One region of the Pseudomonas sp. 43A genome, then DNA from elsewhere that is predicted to be linked to it. Evidence: riboswitches for the same ligand, from Rfam matches in the RefSeq annotation. Region 1 holds a riboswitch; the other holds the start of a gene.
The links. Region 1 has a riboswitch for manganese ahead of HUW52_RS06665 (TMEM165/GDT1 family protein). Riboswitches for the same ligand answer to the same signal wherever they lie in the genome.
Positions count from the first base shown of each region.

Region 2: linked by a shared signal. The riboswitch ahead of mntP (manganese efflux pump MntP) and the one ahead of HUW52_RS06665 (TMEM165/GDT1 family protein) in region 1 are both predicted to bind manganese.

Region 1 is NZ_CP054880.1:1,489,458-1,496,200, reverse strand. Features, by position in the region: gene HUW52_RS06675 (2-hydroxyacid dehydrogenase) at 1-217, shown strand, start outside; gene HUW52_RS06670 (class I SAM-dependent methyltransferase) at 250-1,248, shown strand; yybP-ykoY riboswitch at 1,289-1,411, shown strand; gene HUW52_RS06665 (TMEM165/GDT1 family protein) at 1,500-2,084, shown strand; gene HUW52_RS06660 (M48 family metallopeptidase) at 2,222-3,040, opposite strand; partial or broken gene HUW52_RS30685 (HAMP domain-containing protein) at 3,244-4,590, shown strand; partial or broken gene HUW52_RS30680 (methyl-accepting chemotaxis protein) at 4,936-5,445, shown strand; gene HUW52_RS06650 (hypothetical protein) at 5,514-6,743, opposite strand, start outside.
Region 2 is NZ_CP054880.1:3,566,351-3,573,093, reverse strand. Features, by position in the region: gene HUW52_RS15670 (LTA synthase family protein) at 1-300, opposite strand, end outside; gene HUW52_RS15665 (hypothetical protein) at 321-932, opposite strand; gene HUW52_RS15660 (exo-alpha-sialidase) at 929-2,224, opposite strand; gene HUW52_RS15655 (cytochrome b/b6 domain-containing protein) at 2,275-2,820, opposite strand; gene HUW52_RS15650 (PepSY domain-containing protein) at 2,820-3,086, opposite strand; gene HUW52_RS15645 (response regulator) at 3,255-3,917, shown strand; gene HUW52_RS15640 (ATP-binding protein) at 3,914-5,287, shown strand; yybP-ykoY riboswitch at 5,353-5,525, shown strand; gene mntP (manganese efflux pump MntP) at 5,532-6,095, shown strand; gene HUW52_RS15630 (DUF72 domain-containing protein) at 6,097-6,743, opposite strand, start outside.

The DNA of each region.
Region 1 (6,743 bases):
CCTGCGCAATGGTCATCTTGGCGGCGCGGCCACCGATGTGTTGAGTGTCGAGCCGCCGACGCAGGGCAATCCGTTGCTCGCGGCAGACATTCCACGCCTGATCGTTACGCCACACAACGCCTGGGGCAGCCGCGAGGCACGCCAGCGCATCGTCGGCCAATTGACCGAAAACGCTCAGGCGTTCTTCAGCGGTAAGGCGCTGCGGGTCGTCAGTTGATAAACTGCGGCACTTTTTTTTGAGGAGCAGTTATGGATCCGCGCAGTGAAGTACTGCTTCGTCAGCCCGAGTTGTTTCAAGGTTCGTTGTTGTTGGCCGGTTTGCCCGCCGATGATTTGCTCGGGCGCCTGCCCAACGCATTCGGCTGGTGCTGGCATGCCGGCGATCAAGCCGCACTGGACGCCCGTTTCGAAGGGCGCAGCCATTTTGGCGTGAACATTCCCGAGCGCGAGTTTGACAGCGCCGTGGTGTTTCTGCCCAAGTCCAAAGACCTGACCGATTACATTCTTAATGCCGTGGCCTCACGTCTGGCCGGGCGCGAAGTGTTTCTGGTCGGGGAAAAACGCAGCGGCATCGAAGGCGCGTCCAAGCAGCTCAACCCGTTCGGCAAACCGCGCAAGCTCGACAGCGCGCGTCATTGCCAGCTCTGGCAAGTCACCGTGGCCAACGCCCCTGAAGCGAAATCCCTGGAAAGTCTGGCGCAGACCTATGAATTGCCTTTGGCCGAGGGTCCGCTGAAAGTCATCAGCCTGCCGGGCGTATTCAGCCACGGTCGCCTGGATCGCGGCAGCGCCCTGCTGCTGGAGCACCTGGACAAACTGCCGAGCGGCCACCTGCTCGACTTCGGTTGCGGCGCAGGCGTGTTGGGCGCTGCGGTCAAACGTCGCTATCCGCACAACCAGGTCACATTGCTGGATGTGGATGCGTTTGCTGCTGCCAGCAGCCGTCTGACGCTGGCGGCCAACGGTCTGGAAGCTGAAGTGCTGACCGGTGACGGTATCGATGCCGCGCCGATGGGTTTGAGTGCGATTCTGAGCAATCCACCGTTCCATGTCGGCGTGCACACCGATTATTTCGCAACCGAGAACTTGCTACGAAAAGCGGCCAAACATCTGAAAAACGGCGGCGAACTGCGGCTGGTCGCGAACAGTTTCCTCAAGTATCAACCGCTGATCGAAGAGCATCTGGGCGTCTGTGCAATCAAGGCTGAAGGCAATGGTTTCCGCATCTACCGGGCCAAGCGCGGCTGAAAATTTGTTCTTGCTCAATCGGATTTGCCTAGGCAGAATCCGCTCCGTCCTAGGGGAGTAGTCTCCCACGAGCGCCAAGCTCGTCCGGCATACGTCAACATACTTGATCCTCAGATCATGGCGTATGCGACCCAAGCGTCCGCAACAGACGGATCGCAGGGTTTGACAAGACCTATGACACGCACACCTTACCCGGGGCGGGAAGGCTGTACGTGTCATAGCCGTGTCGACCCGCCCCTTAGGAAATCCTGATGCTGGACTCGTTACTCGTTCCCACCGCAATCGTTGCCTTGGCCGAAATCGGCGACAAGACGCAACTGCTCGCGCTGATTCTCGCCGCTCGCTTTCGCAAACCCTGGCCGATCATTGCCGGTATTGTCGCCGCGACCCTGGCCAACCACGCAGCAGCCGGTGCGGTCGGCGCCTGGTTCGGCAGTTTCTTCTCGAATGCGACACTGCACTGGATTCTCGCCGCAAGCTTTACGGCCACAGCGCTGTGGACGCTGGTGCCGGACAAAATGGATGACGATGAAACCAGCACCGCACGCAAGTTCGGGCCGTTCCTGACCACGCTGATTGCGTTCTTCCTGGCTGAAATGGGCGACAAAACTCAGGTTGCTACGGTGATGCTCGCGGCACAATACCCGGATCTGTGGCTGGTGATTATCGGTACCACCGCTGGGATGTTGATTGCCAACGTGCCGGTGGTATTGGCGGGTAACTTCGCCGCAGACAAGCTGCCGTTGACCCTGATCCGTCGCCTCGCGGCTTCGGCATTCATGATTCTGGCAATCGTCGCGGTGTACAAAGCCATGCAGAGTAGTGGCTGGGTGTGACGGCGTAAGTCGATAGACCGCGTCAGCGTTCTTCGTCGGAACGCCGCCCGCAGACAGGCTCGCTCCCACAATGGAATGCATTTCAAAGTGGGAGCGAGCCTGCTCGCGAATGGGCCATCAGCCTCGCTGCAAAACCATCAGGATTTCGGCGCTTGTTCGTACAGCGGCATCACCTTCGGAATCGCCGCCTGCAGCGAAGCAATCCGGCTGGCCGAGGCCGGGTGGGTGCTCATGAACTCCGGCGGCGCGCCTTCCGACGCCTTGCTCATCTTGTTCCACAAGGTGATCGCGGCGTTCGGGTTGTAACCGGCGCGTGCGGCCAGCTCAAGACCGATCAGATCGGCTTCGTTTTCATTGGCACGGCTGTTCGGCAGGGTCATCCCGTAGTTAGCCACGGTGTCGGCCAGCGCCAGACTGTCCTGACCCAGACCGAGCAACGCACCTGCGCCTTGTTTGGCCATTTCAATCCCGTAGGCCTTGGACATCGCTTCACGACCATGCTCGCGCAGGGCGTGGGCGATTTCATGGCCCATGACCGCAGCGATTTCATCGTCGGTGAGTTTCAGGCTGTCGATCAGCCCGGTGTAGAAAATGATCTTGCCGCCCGGCCCGCAGTTGGCGTTGAGCTCATCGCTCTTGATCAGATTGACTTCCCACTGCCATTGCGCCGCATCCGGACGGAAGTTCGGCGCCTGGGCGATCAAGCGATTGGCAATTGCCTGAACCCGTTTGGCCTCAGGACTGGTCTTGTCCAGCACACCCTTGCTGGAGGCTTCACCGACAGTCTTCTGATACGACTGGGCATACATCTGGTCGACCTCTTGCGAGGACAGCATGCTGAACATGTACTGCTTGCGCTCCACACCCACGGCACCGCCGCTGGTGGTGTTGACCGACTGACAACCGGCCAGCAACAGCGCTGCGCTCAGTGCACTTACAACCAATGTCTTGTTCATTCAAAAGCTCCCTGAAAACCTGTCGCGTATCCTAGGCGGGTAATTGTATCGGCGCCAGATACAACGGACGTGTTACACGGTCTTTCAGACGCTTTCCACCCTGACTGTCGTAAAAAATTCACACCACCTGCCCTGCCGCTTGCAACAGCGTCGTGCACTGATCCATTTGCGACATCGGCTGGCAATTGCACCTGCTCACACTCATGGCCCAATGCCGGCTGCCGATACATCAGCGCAGACGTCCTCTTGCGTGCGGAGCTCCCATGAAGTTCAAGTCGATCCAGTTTTCCGTTGCGGCCCTCGCCGGCGCCATCGTACTTAGCGTGGTGGCCGCGCTGGTGCTGTATGCGCTGTTCTCCGGTGCGCGCACGCAAGAAATGGTGCAACAGCGCACCCAGGCGCAGTTCGAACAAGTCATCGAACAGCGCCTGACCTCGCTGGCGCAAACCCAGGTCAGCCAGATCCAGCGCGAGCTCGAAGCGCCACTGCTGATTGCCGGCGGACTGGTACGGGTCAACGCCCTGCTCGGCACACCGGGCGTCGATGGCCAGCCGCGCCTGAGCGTCAGCCGCGAGCAGTTGATCAGCCTGATCAAGGAAAACGTCGAAAAAAACCCGAAGATTCTCGGCACCTACATCGGCTGGGAGAGAAACGCCCTCGACCACAATGACGCGGCTTATGTCGGCACCAGCGTGGTCGGTATCGACGCGGCCAACGGGCGTTTCCTGCCGTGGTGGTTCCGCAACGATGACGGCACCCTAGGCCTGGACAAACTGGTCGACGTCGACGACCAGAAAACCCTGTCCACCGGCGTGCGCGCCAGCGAGTACTACCTGTGCTCGAAAGAGAGCAAAAAATCCTGCGTGATCGATCCGGCGCCGTACAAAGTCGGCGACAAGATCGTCATGCTCGCCTCCTTTATTGAACCGATCCTGCTCGACGGCGCCTTCCAGGGCATCGTCGGCGCCGACCTGTCGGTGAACTTCATTCAGGAAATGCTCCTCGGTGCCAACCAGAAGTTGTACAGCGGCGCCGGGCAAATGGCCCTGATCGGTGGCAACGGACGGATCGTCGCGTACACAAAAGACCCGAGCAAATTCGGTGAAAAAGTCAGCGACATCCTCGACACCGAGCAGACCGCCAACCTGGCCAATCTCAAACGCGGTGAAGTGACTTATTCGGTCAACAAGGACAAGGGCCGCATCGAGTTGTACCTGCCGTTCGGTATCGGCCAGACCGACGCACGCTGGACATTGATGCTGCAATTGCCGCTCAACGCGGTGATGGCCGACCTGCAAAAGCTGCAGAGCGATCTGGAGGTCCAACGCAAATCCGACACCTTCGGCATGGCCATGGTCGGTCTGCTCATCGCCGGCCTCGGCCTGCTGGTGATCTGGCTGGTCGGCCACGGCATCGCCCGACCGCTGAAGCAAATGGTCGCGATGCTCAATGACATCGCTCAGGGCGAAGGTGATCTGACCCGACGTTTGAGCAGTGATCGCAGCGATGAACTCGGCTCGATCGCCAAGGGCTTCAACACCTTCCTCGCCAAGTTGCAGGCGATGATCACCCAGGTGGTGACGTCGGTGCAGAGCGTCAGCGATTCCTCGGAGCACACCGCCGACATCGCCATTCGCACCAACATCGGTATCCAGAAACAAATGGCTGAGATCGATCAGGTCGCCACGGCGGTGCAGGAAATGACCGCCACCGCGCAGGACGTCGCGCGTAATGCGACGCAGGCGGCACAAGCGGCCAGTCATGCCGATCAGGCAGCGAGTCAGGGCATGCAGATTGTCCGCGATACGTCCAATTCGATCGGCGTGTTGGCGCTGGAAATCGGCAAAGCTGTAGATGTGGTGCAGACCCTGGCCAAGGACAGCGAAAACATCAACGCCATCCTCACGGCGATTCGCAGCATCGCCGAGCAGACCAATCTGCTGGCCCTGAACGCGGCGATCGAAGCGGCGCGTGCCGGCGAGCAGGGTCGTGGTTTTGCCGTGGTGGCGGACGAAGTGCGCAATCTGGCGCAGAAAACCCAGAAAGCCACCGAAGAAATCCAGACCATGATCCAGCAACTGCAGCAGGGCACTCGCGATGTCGTGCGGGTCATGGAAGACAGCCAGAACCGTACAGACGAAAGCGTGCAGCACGCGGCGAAAGCGGCCCAGGCGCTGGAGACGATCACGCAGGCGGTGTCGGTGATCAACGACATGAACACGCAGATCGCCAGTGCGGCCGAAGAGCAGAGCGCGGTGGCCGATGACATCAATCGCAACGTGATCAACATCGGACAAGTGGCCAATGAGGTGGCGGGCGGTGCGGATGAATCGAGTTCGGCGAGTGCGGACCTGACCAAACTGGCGGAACAGCAGCGGCGGTTGATCAATCAGTTCAAGGTTTAGTGATCTATTAGCGCAAGGTGACTTTCAGTCAGGCCATATAACCGTCCTTGCGCTCATCAACCACCCGCCTACTTGATAAAAAGATCCGCACTGACAATCGGTGACGGATTGCCTGCTTCATCCGTAGCAAAAGTGCAATAACGCACGTTATGTGTTTTGGTTATGGTCATCTCTTGACTGAACAGAGAGTAACCACTCTGACTGTGGCAGTCGGTTGCATCGAGCACACCATACTTAAAATAGGATTTGATATTTTCGTTAAGCCGGACGGATGTCCCCACCTGCCATTCAGTCCCGCTATCGAATGTAGAAATCTTCGGCACCTGAACCGGAGCCGTATTATCTATTTGGCGCAACTGAACCGTCGCATAATGCGGGTATGGCCAGTCTGGCTGGCCATACCGTTTACCGATAACGCAAATAGCCTGGACGCCTTCACTGTTATCGACAGCCAATCCTGTCAGGGGTTGATTGACCACCTTGACTGCCTCGCCATACCCTTCTGACCGTTCACACTGGATGGAACTGGCAGCACCCGTTTTGTAGCGAACAAATTCATAGCTGTCTTCAATCCTCAGATTCCATTTGGCCGGTCGTAACTGACCGTCACTTTCCAGAACCTCGGAGCGCGTCGACCACGATCCTGTTCGCAGCAGTCGAACTCCGGTACCCGGATCAAGTTTACTCAAGTCCAGGGTATTATCAGCTCGAAGCGCCGCCAGAATGCCATCCACCGCATTGGTATAAACACCCTCAGGTCGACTGATCAATCCGGACCCGGTTATTTCACAGGGGCGGGCATACCCGCAACCGGAATACTCAGCAGCGGTTGTTGTCGACAGCACACCGATTACACGGTTGCTACCCTTGGTAAAGACAGGTGACCCCGAAGAGCCTCCAGAAACGCCAATGCAGTCATTGGCGCGTGCCTTTGGCCAAAACCACGGTAGCTCAGGCCTGATCGGAAAGTCGCTTTCGAAAACAGCCACAGGCGGCTGTGATGAACAAATTGAATGCCGTAGATAATGATCAGGAAAAAAACCCTCAGGAATATGTACAAGGTCAATGTCAACATCGGAGGTTTCAAAGTTTTTTAAAACGGCAGGCTTAATGCCTCGCGAGCGAAGTTCGCCATAGGTAACGTCCAACTGCAACAACCCGATATCCGCACCTTTCATACTCGAATAAACAATACGATTTATGGAATATCTATAATGATCACGGACATTGTCATAAAAATAAGCGGGGATAAAAAAATAATTCGGTGATACCGGCATGTCTATAACGACATCATTACT
Region 2 (6,743 bases), 2.1 Mb from region 1:
GCCCAGCACCAGCAACCAATAACCCCGCGCCAGGTGGCGCAGCAACGGCAGGCGTGTCAGGTTCCAGCGTGGCAGCCATGCCAGAACGGCCAGCGGCAGCATCAGCAACACGGCCAGACGCAGGTCGAAACGCAGACCGATGCCGAGGGTTTCGCGCAGTTGCGGGTCGTTGGCAAATGCGCTGATGTCGAGACCGGAAAAACCCAGCACGAACACCAGCCGCAGCAGGGCCAACAGTAAAAACACCAAACCTGCCGCGCCGACGCCGTAGCGCAGGCGCCGCGATTGCAACCAACCCATCGTAAACCTCTGTGTGGTGATCAGATTGAAGACGTCGGCACGGCCGAGACCGGCCGCAACAGACGCCAGACTTCGCGCACGCACAGCGCGGCACCGGCCACCAGGCAGTAACCCACCAGCAGCGGATCGATCAAGTAATCCCAATAGTTTTCCGAGGCCTTGAGGCGTAGTGCAAAGGCCAGCGTGCCGAGTGCCAACATCGCCACGCCCAAGCCGTTGCGCAGCCACAACAGGGCCAATGTGCTCAGCCCGATCAGCACAATCATCGGCCGTGGGTTAAAGCCCCAGCGGTACGGATCGACGTAAGTCAGGCCCATCGTTGCCGGATACAGAATCAGCGCCAACACGGTAAACAGCACTAGCACCTGAGCGCGCTTGACCGTTGGTAACGGCTGAACCACGCCCAGGCGTAGCAGACAGACCCAGCCCAGCAACACCAGCGTGGTGATCGCCAGATCATCGGTAAAGCTGCGCACATAGGCCGCCAGCGGCAGATCGTTGACCGGGATAAAACCGGCCAGCGCCAACAGCGGCAACAGCCACGGGCGCCATGGCCGGGTGAAGTGAAATGCACTCAGCAGAACAAAACCGAGCAGGACAAAACTCAAATGGGCTTGCCAAAGAAACATCACAGACGCTCCGCCAGCCAGGCCTCGTTGAAGCTGACATGTTTGATGAAGGTGTTATTCCACGAATACACCAGGTGATAGAGACCGTCCGAACCCCGGCTGAAATACGGGTATTCGTACTCGAAATCACAGCCGCGCGGTTTGCACACGCGGTAGTCGAGATTGCTCAGAAAGCGCTGTTCCAACGGCAGGCGGCGCGCGCCACTGGAGGATCGAAAACCCTCGCCGATAATGGCCTTGTACGCCTCTGGCGAGAACGGCTGACCGAGCGGATCCGGTGACTGATCGAGTTCGATTACACTGCGCCAGTCGTTGAGATTGGCATCGGTGCCGTACAGGCTCAATTTGAAACGCCCGTCGCGCAGGTCGTTGAGCGCGACCAGTAAACCGTCGTCAGCCGTGCCTACCGCTGCCAGCGAGGAGTTGGGGTTGGCCGGCTCCAGCGGATACGGTTCGCTCCAGGTCTGGCCGGCATCGTCGGTGCGGCTGGCCAACACGCGATGATGGGTGTCACCGGCATAACGCAGCATCGCCACGGCGCGGCGGCCATCCAGCGGCACGATGGTCGGCTGCAGCGAGTGCTTGCCGCGGCTGATGCGGAATTTGTCGATCACGGCACCGTCGGCGCTCAGGTACAGGTACTCCGCGAATTTGCCCATGAACTCGTGATACACCGGCAAGCCGATCGAGCCGTCGACATGGAACACCGGCGCCGCGCGTACCAGTGTGCTGATGTTGAAAAACGGCGAGGTGATCAACTGGCGCGGCGTCGACCATTCACGGCCCATGTCGGCAGAGACCATCACGTTGATCGCACTGGTGGCCCAACCGCCTACGGACACCGAGACGTAGAACATCCACAAGCGCCCGTCCGGCGCGAGCGCGATCACCGGGTTACCGAGCTTGCGGATATAGCGCTGGGTGCCGTCGCGGGTTTGCTCGCGGGTCGCCAGCACCTGTTCGGCGCCCCACTCCGCCGTTTTTGCATCAAAGCGCGCGGTGCGGATCTGCACGTCGGCAGCGCCTTCGCGCGAGCCGGCAAACCACACGGCCATCAGGTCCCCGCCAGGCAGCGCGGTGACCGAAGAGGAATGCACAAAATCATCCAGCTGCGAGGAAACGAAACGGCTGCTGTACATCGGCTCCGACGCTTGCAGTGCGCCATCGACCGGCGCTGTCGACAACGCAAAGGGCGCCAGCACATGGGGTGGATGACTGCGCCACGCGGCCAGAAAGATCAGGCACACCGCGAGGCTGCCGAGAATGAACGTCAAGCGAAAGGACAACGCACGCATAAGGGGCTCGCGGCAAGGACAGGAGGGTTAACAATGGGCAGACGTCCTTGTCAGCGCGTCGAATCATTTGGCAATCGGCGACGGCGCCCGGTGAGCATCGACAACGGCAAGTTGTCGCGGACCTGAAAACTTTCAAACACGGCAGCAGCGATGTGAATGCACACCAGCGCAAGCAGACTGTCGGCCGCCGTTTCGTGGACCGACAACGGCCAATCGGCGCCCCACAAGGCATCGACTTCTTCCATCGCCCAGCCACTGAGACCCACGGTGAACAACGTCAGTAACATCAGGATCATCACCAGCGCACCGATCGGCGAGTGGCCGAGGCGATGCTCGGGCCGCCCGGCCATCAGCGACCGTGCATGGGCGAGCAAGCGCGCCGGGGTCGGCCAGAAGTCCGCCCAACGCGCACTGCGCGGCCCGATAAATCCCCACACCGTGCGTACCAGCAACCAGCCCATGGCGTAATAGCCGAGCCAGACATGCCAGTCGTCACCCGCTTCATTGAAGAAATAATTGGCGACGAAGACGCCCGCAATCGACAGATGAAACAGCCGCACCACGGGATCCCACAGGCGCAGGGACGCGCTCGGCATCAGCCCTTGATCTCGGTCTTGACCGCTTTACCGCTGACCGGGTCGTGGTAGATCTCGACCTTGCGCTTGTCCTTGTCGAACCCGTAGATCTCGTAGCAGTTGCCGTCGGTAACCTTGAACTTGCTGATCTCGTAACCCTGGGCTTTCAGTTGTTCCTGAAAGGCCTTCTGGTCTTGCCATTGCGAACGCTCGGCGGTGGTGCATTGCGGGCCGGCGACGGCCAACGGGCTGGCGACGATCAAAGACAACAGCAGCAGTTTGCGCATGGAATCACTCTCGCTGGATGAGAAAGACCTCACTGTGCAAAAGCAAGCTTAGCGAAAGCTTAGTTGGCAACGAACCGTTACATCTTTCCCGTCGGATGGCCTGCCAAGACGCTCGGCGCGGCGGCATGATGCCGACCACCCAACCCGTTCCGCCAACAGAGAACCGCCATGCGCCTGCTTCTGGTCGAAGATGATCGTGCCCTCGGACAAGGCATTCGCGTTGCCCTGAGCAACGAAGGTTATACCCTCGACTGGTTGCAGGACGGGGTCAGTGCCCTGCATGCCCTGCGCAGTGAAAGCTTCGATCTGCTGCTGCTTGACCTCGGCCTGCCACGGCTCGACGGTCTGGCCTTGCTGCAACAACTGCGCAGCGAACAACAGGACTTGCCGGTGCTGATCCTCACCGCCCGCGATGGCACCGCCGAGCGCATCGCCGGCCTCGATGCCGGCGCCGACGACTACCTGATCAAACCGTTCGATGTCGATGAGTTGAAGGCGCGCATCCGCGCGTTGCTGCGGCGCAGTCAGGGCCGCGCGCAACCGGTGCTCGAACATGCCGGCGTGTGCCTCGATCCGCTCAGCCAGCAAGTCACTTGGCTTGGCAATGAGGTGGTGATGACGCCGATGGAGTATCAGTTACTGCATCAACTGATGGCCCGGCCCGGCAAAGTCGTCACCCGCGAGCGCCTGTCCGGCGCACTGTACGGCTGGCAGGAACGGGTCGAGAGCAACACCCTCGAAGTGCTGATTCACAACCTGCGCAAAAAGCTTGCGAGCGAGTTGATCCGCACTGTGCGCGGGGTGGGTTACGTGATGGCGGTCAAACCATGATCTCGATACGTGCGCGAATTCTGGTGCCGGTATTGATCCTGGTATTGATGGGCGATCTGCTGATCAGTTGGCTGGTGCTGCGCGACAGCCATCACGAAATCGAAGAGGTCTACGACGCACAACTGGCGCAAAGCGCACGCCTGCTGCAAGGCGTGCTGGCGCAACGCGCACCGGGCGACAACAACTGGCAGCGGCTGCATCAGGCCTTCGATGAAGCGATGAGCCGGGTCGGTGATGGCGAGGCGGCGCACCCCTACGAAACCCGTTTGACGTTTCAGGTCTGGCGCAGCGATGGGCAATTGCTGATGCGCTCGGCCGAAGCGCCGGAACTCCCGGCGCCGCCGACCACTTTCGGTTCTCACGACCTGATGGAAAACGGCCGTGACTGGTGCGCGTTTCTGCTCAAGGATTCGCAGCAAGGGCTGTTGATCTGGGTCGGTGAACGCGATGACATTCGGCAGGATCTGATCGAGCGAATCGTTGGCCACACGTTATGGCCGAGTGTGATCGGCGTGCCAGTGCTGACGATGCTGATCTGGCTGGCCATCGGCTGGGGCCTGCAACCGTTGCGAGCCATGGCGCAGACCATTCGCGGGCGCAACACTGACACCCTCAAACCGCTGAATCTGCGCCCCCTGCCCCACGACCTCGAACCGATGCAAACCGCGCTCAATCGCCTGTTGCAGCAGATCGACAACCTGCTGGCGCGCGAGCGACGCTTCATCGCCGACGCCGCCCACGAGTTGCGCACGCCGCTGGCGATTCTGCGCATCCATGCGCAAAACGCGCAGCTCGCCAGTACCGCGCAACAGCGAGAGGAGGCGCTGGAGTTTCTGGTCAGTGCGGTGGATCGTGCCACTCGCATCGCCAGCCAGTTGCTGACCATGGCGCGCATTGAGCCGCGCCTGGCCAACCCGGAAAAAAGCCCGGTGGAGCTGACTGCGCTGGTGCGTGAAGAACTCGCCGAACTGGCGCCGCTGGCGCTGGAGAAAGACGTCGACCTGATTCTCGACAGCGACCACCACTGCCCCGTCGACACCGACCCGGTCGCACTCGCCATCGCCTTGCAGAACCTGGTCACCAACGCCTTGAACTTCGCCCCGCCCGGCAGCGAAGTGCGCGTACAGGTCCAACCGCAGGCATCCGGCGCGGTGTACATCAGTGTCGAAGACGCTGGGCCCGGTATCAACGAAGAGGATTACGCACGACTGTTCGAGCGTTTCTACAGCCACGGTCACGCCAATGGCGCCGGACTGGGACTGGCGATTGTGCAAATGATCGTCAGCAAGATCGGCAGCACCTTGCAGCTGTACAACCTGCCCCGGGGCGGCTTGTGCGCAGAACTGCGCATCAACGAGCGGCCGGCGTGACTTGTCAAACCTGATTACCGATGCCGTGGTTTTGACGAAATTTTCATGTTTGCCCACATAAGATCCGCAGCCTCGTTGGGGAGTAGCCTGTTTCCGAGCCTTTCGGAAGCGTTCGTATCAACATTCTCGGCAACATGCCGTGGTGCGAACACCTTTTGGTTGGTGAGACCGACGACACATCCATGCCTAAAGTCGGGCGTGTGGTTGTGTCGTTGACTCATAGCCCGACTGGAAGTGTGCCCCCGTGAATCCTGTTTCCCTCATATTCCTCGCTTTGGCCATGTCCACGGATGCGTTCGCCGCCGCCATCGGCAAAGGCTCCAGCCTGCACAAACCGCGCCTCACCGAAGCCCTGCGCACCGGCCTGATCTTCGGCGTGATCGAAGCCATCACGCCCATCATCGGCTGGCTGATCGGCCAGGCGGCCACCCGCTGGGTCGCCGAATGGGACCACTGGATCGCCTTCACCCTGCTGGTGATTCTCGGCCTGCACATGATCTACAACGGCCTTAAACACGAAGAAGAGGAAGAAGAAAAGCCGGGGTCGCACTCCTTCCTGATTCTTGCCGTCACCGCGTTTGCCACCAGCATTGATGCCCTCGCCGTGGGCGTCGGCCTGGCGTTTGTCGACGTCAATATCTGGGTCGCAGCAGCAGCGATCGGTCTGGCGACCATGACCATGGTGACCCTTGGCGTGATGCTCGGCCGAGTGCTCGGCGCGGTCGTCGGCAAGCGTGCGGAAATCGTCGGCGGCGTGGTGCTGATGATTGTCGGTGCGACGATTCTGTATGAGCACCTGGCGGTCTGATTCAACCGCAGGTCAGCGTCGCCAGCGTCAAGGCGTTGCCGAGCGCTGCGCCGCTGGCGGTGTTGTCGAAAATGCACCAGGTCGTGGCCCCCGCTGCGGCCGCTGATTGCAGGGCTTGTGCAAGGTTTTGCAGATAAGTGGAATCGTAGGCGCTGTGGTAAATGCGCGGTGAGCCGTGCAGTCGCCAGTATTTCGTTTCTGTCCAGCCGATCGGCGCAGCATCGGTGCTGATGCGTGAGGGATCGACTGCCGCTTGGGCAATCTGATGCGTCATCAGCATTGGCTCGGCACTGACCCACGATTCATGTCTTGGCTCAAGCACCACAGAACCGGAAAACCGCTGACGCAATGTCGTGAAAAAGGCTTCGGCGACGCTTTCGTCGAACGCCAGTGACGGCGGCAACTGCACCAGCAAACAGCCCAGGCGCTCACCCAGACCTGCGCACTCGGCGAGGAATTTATCCAGCGCTCGTTCACAACCCACCAAGCGCAATTCATGGCTGATGTGTTTGGGCATTTTCACCGAAAAGCGGAAGGCTTCCGGCACGCCATCCGCCCAGCGTTCATAGGTTTGCCGACGATGCGGACGGTAGAACGAGCTGTTGATTTCCACGCCGTTGAGACGCCCGGCGTAGCGCTGCAAGTTCG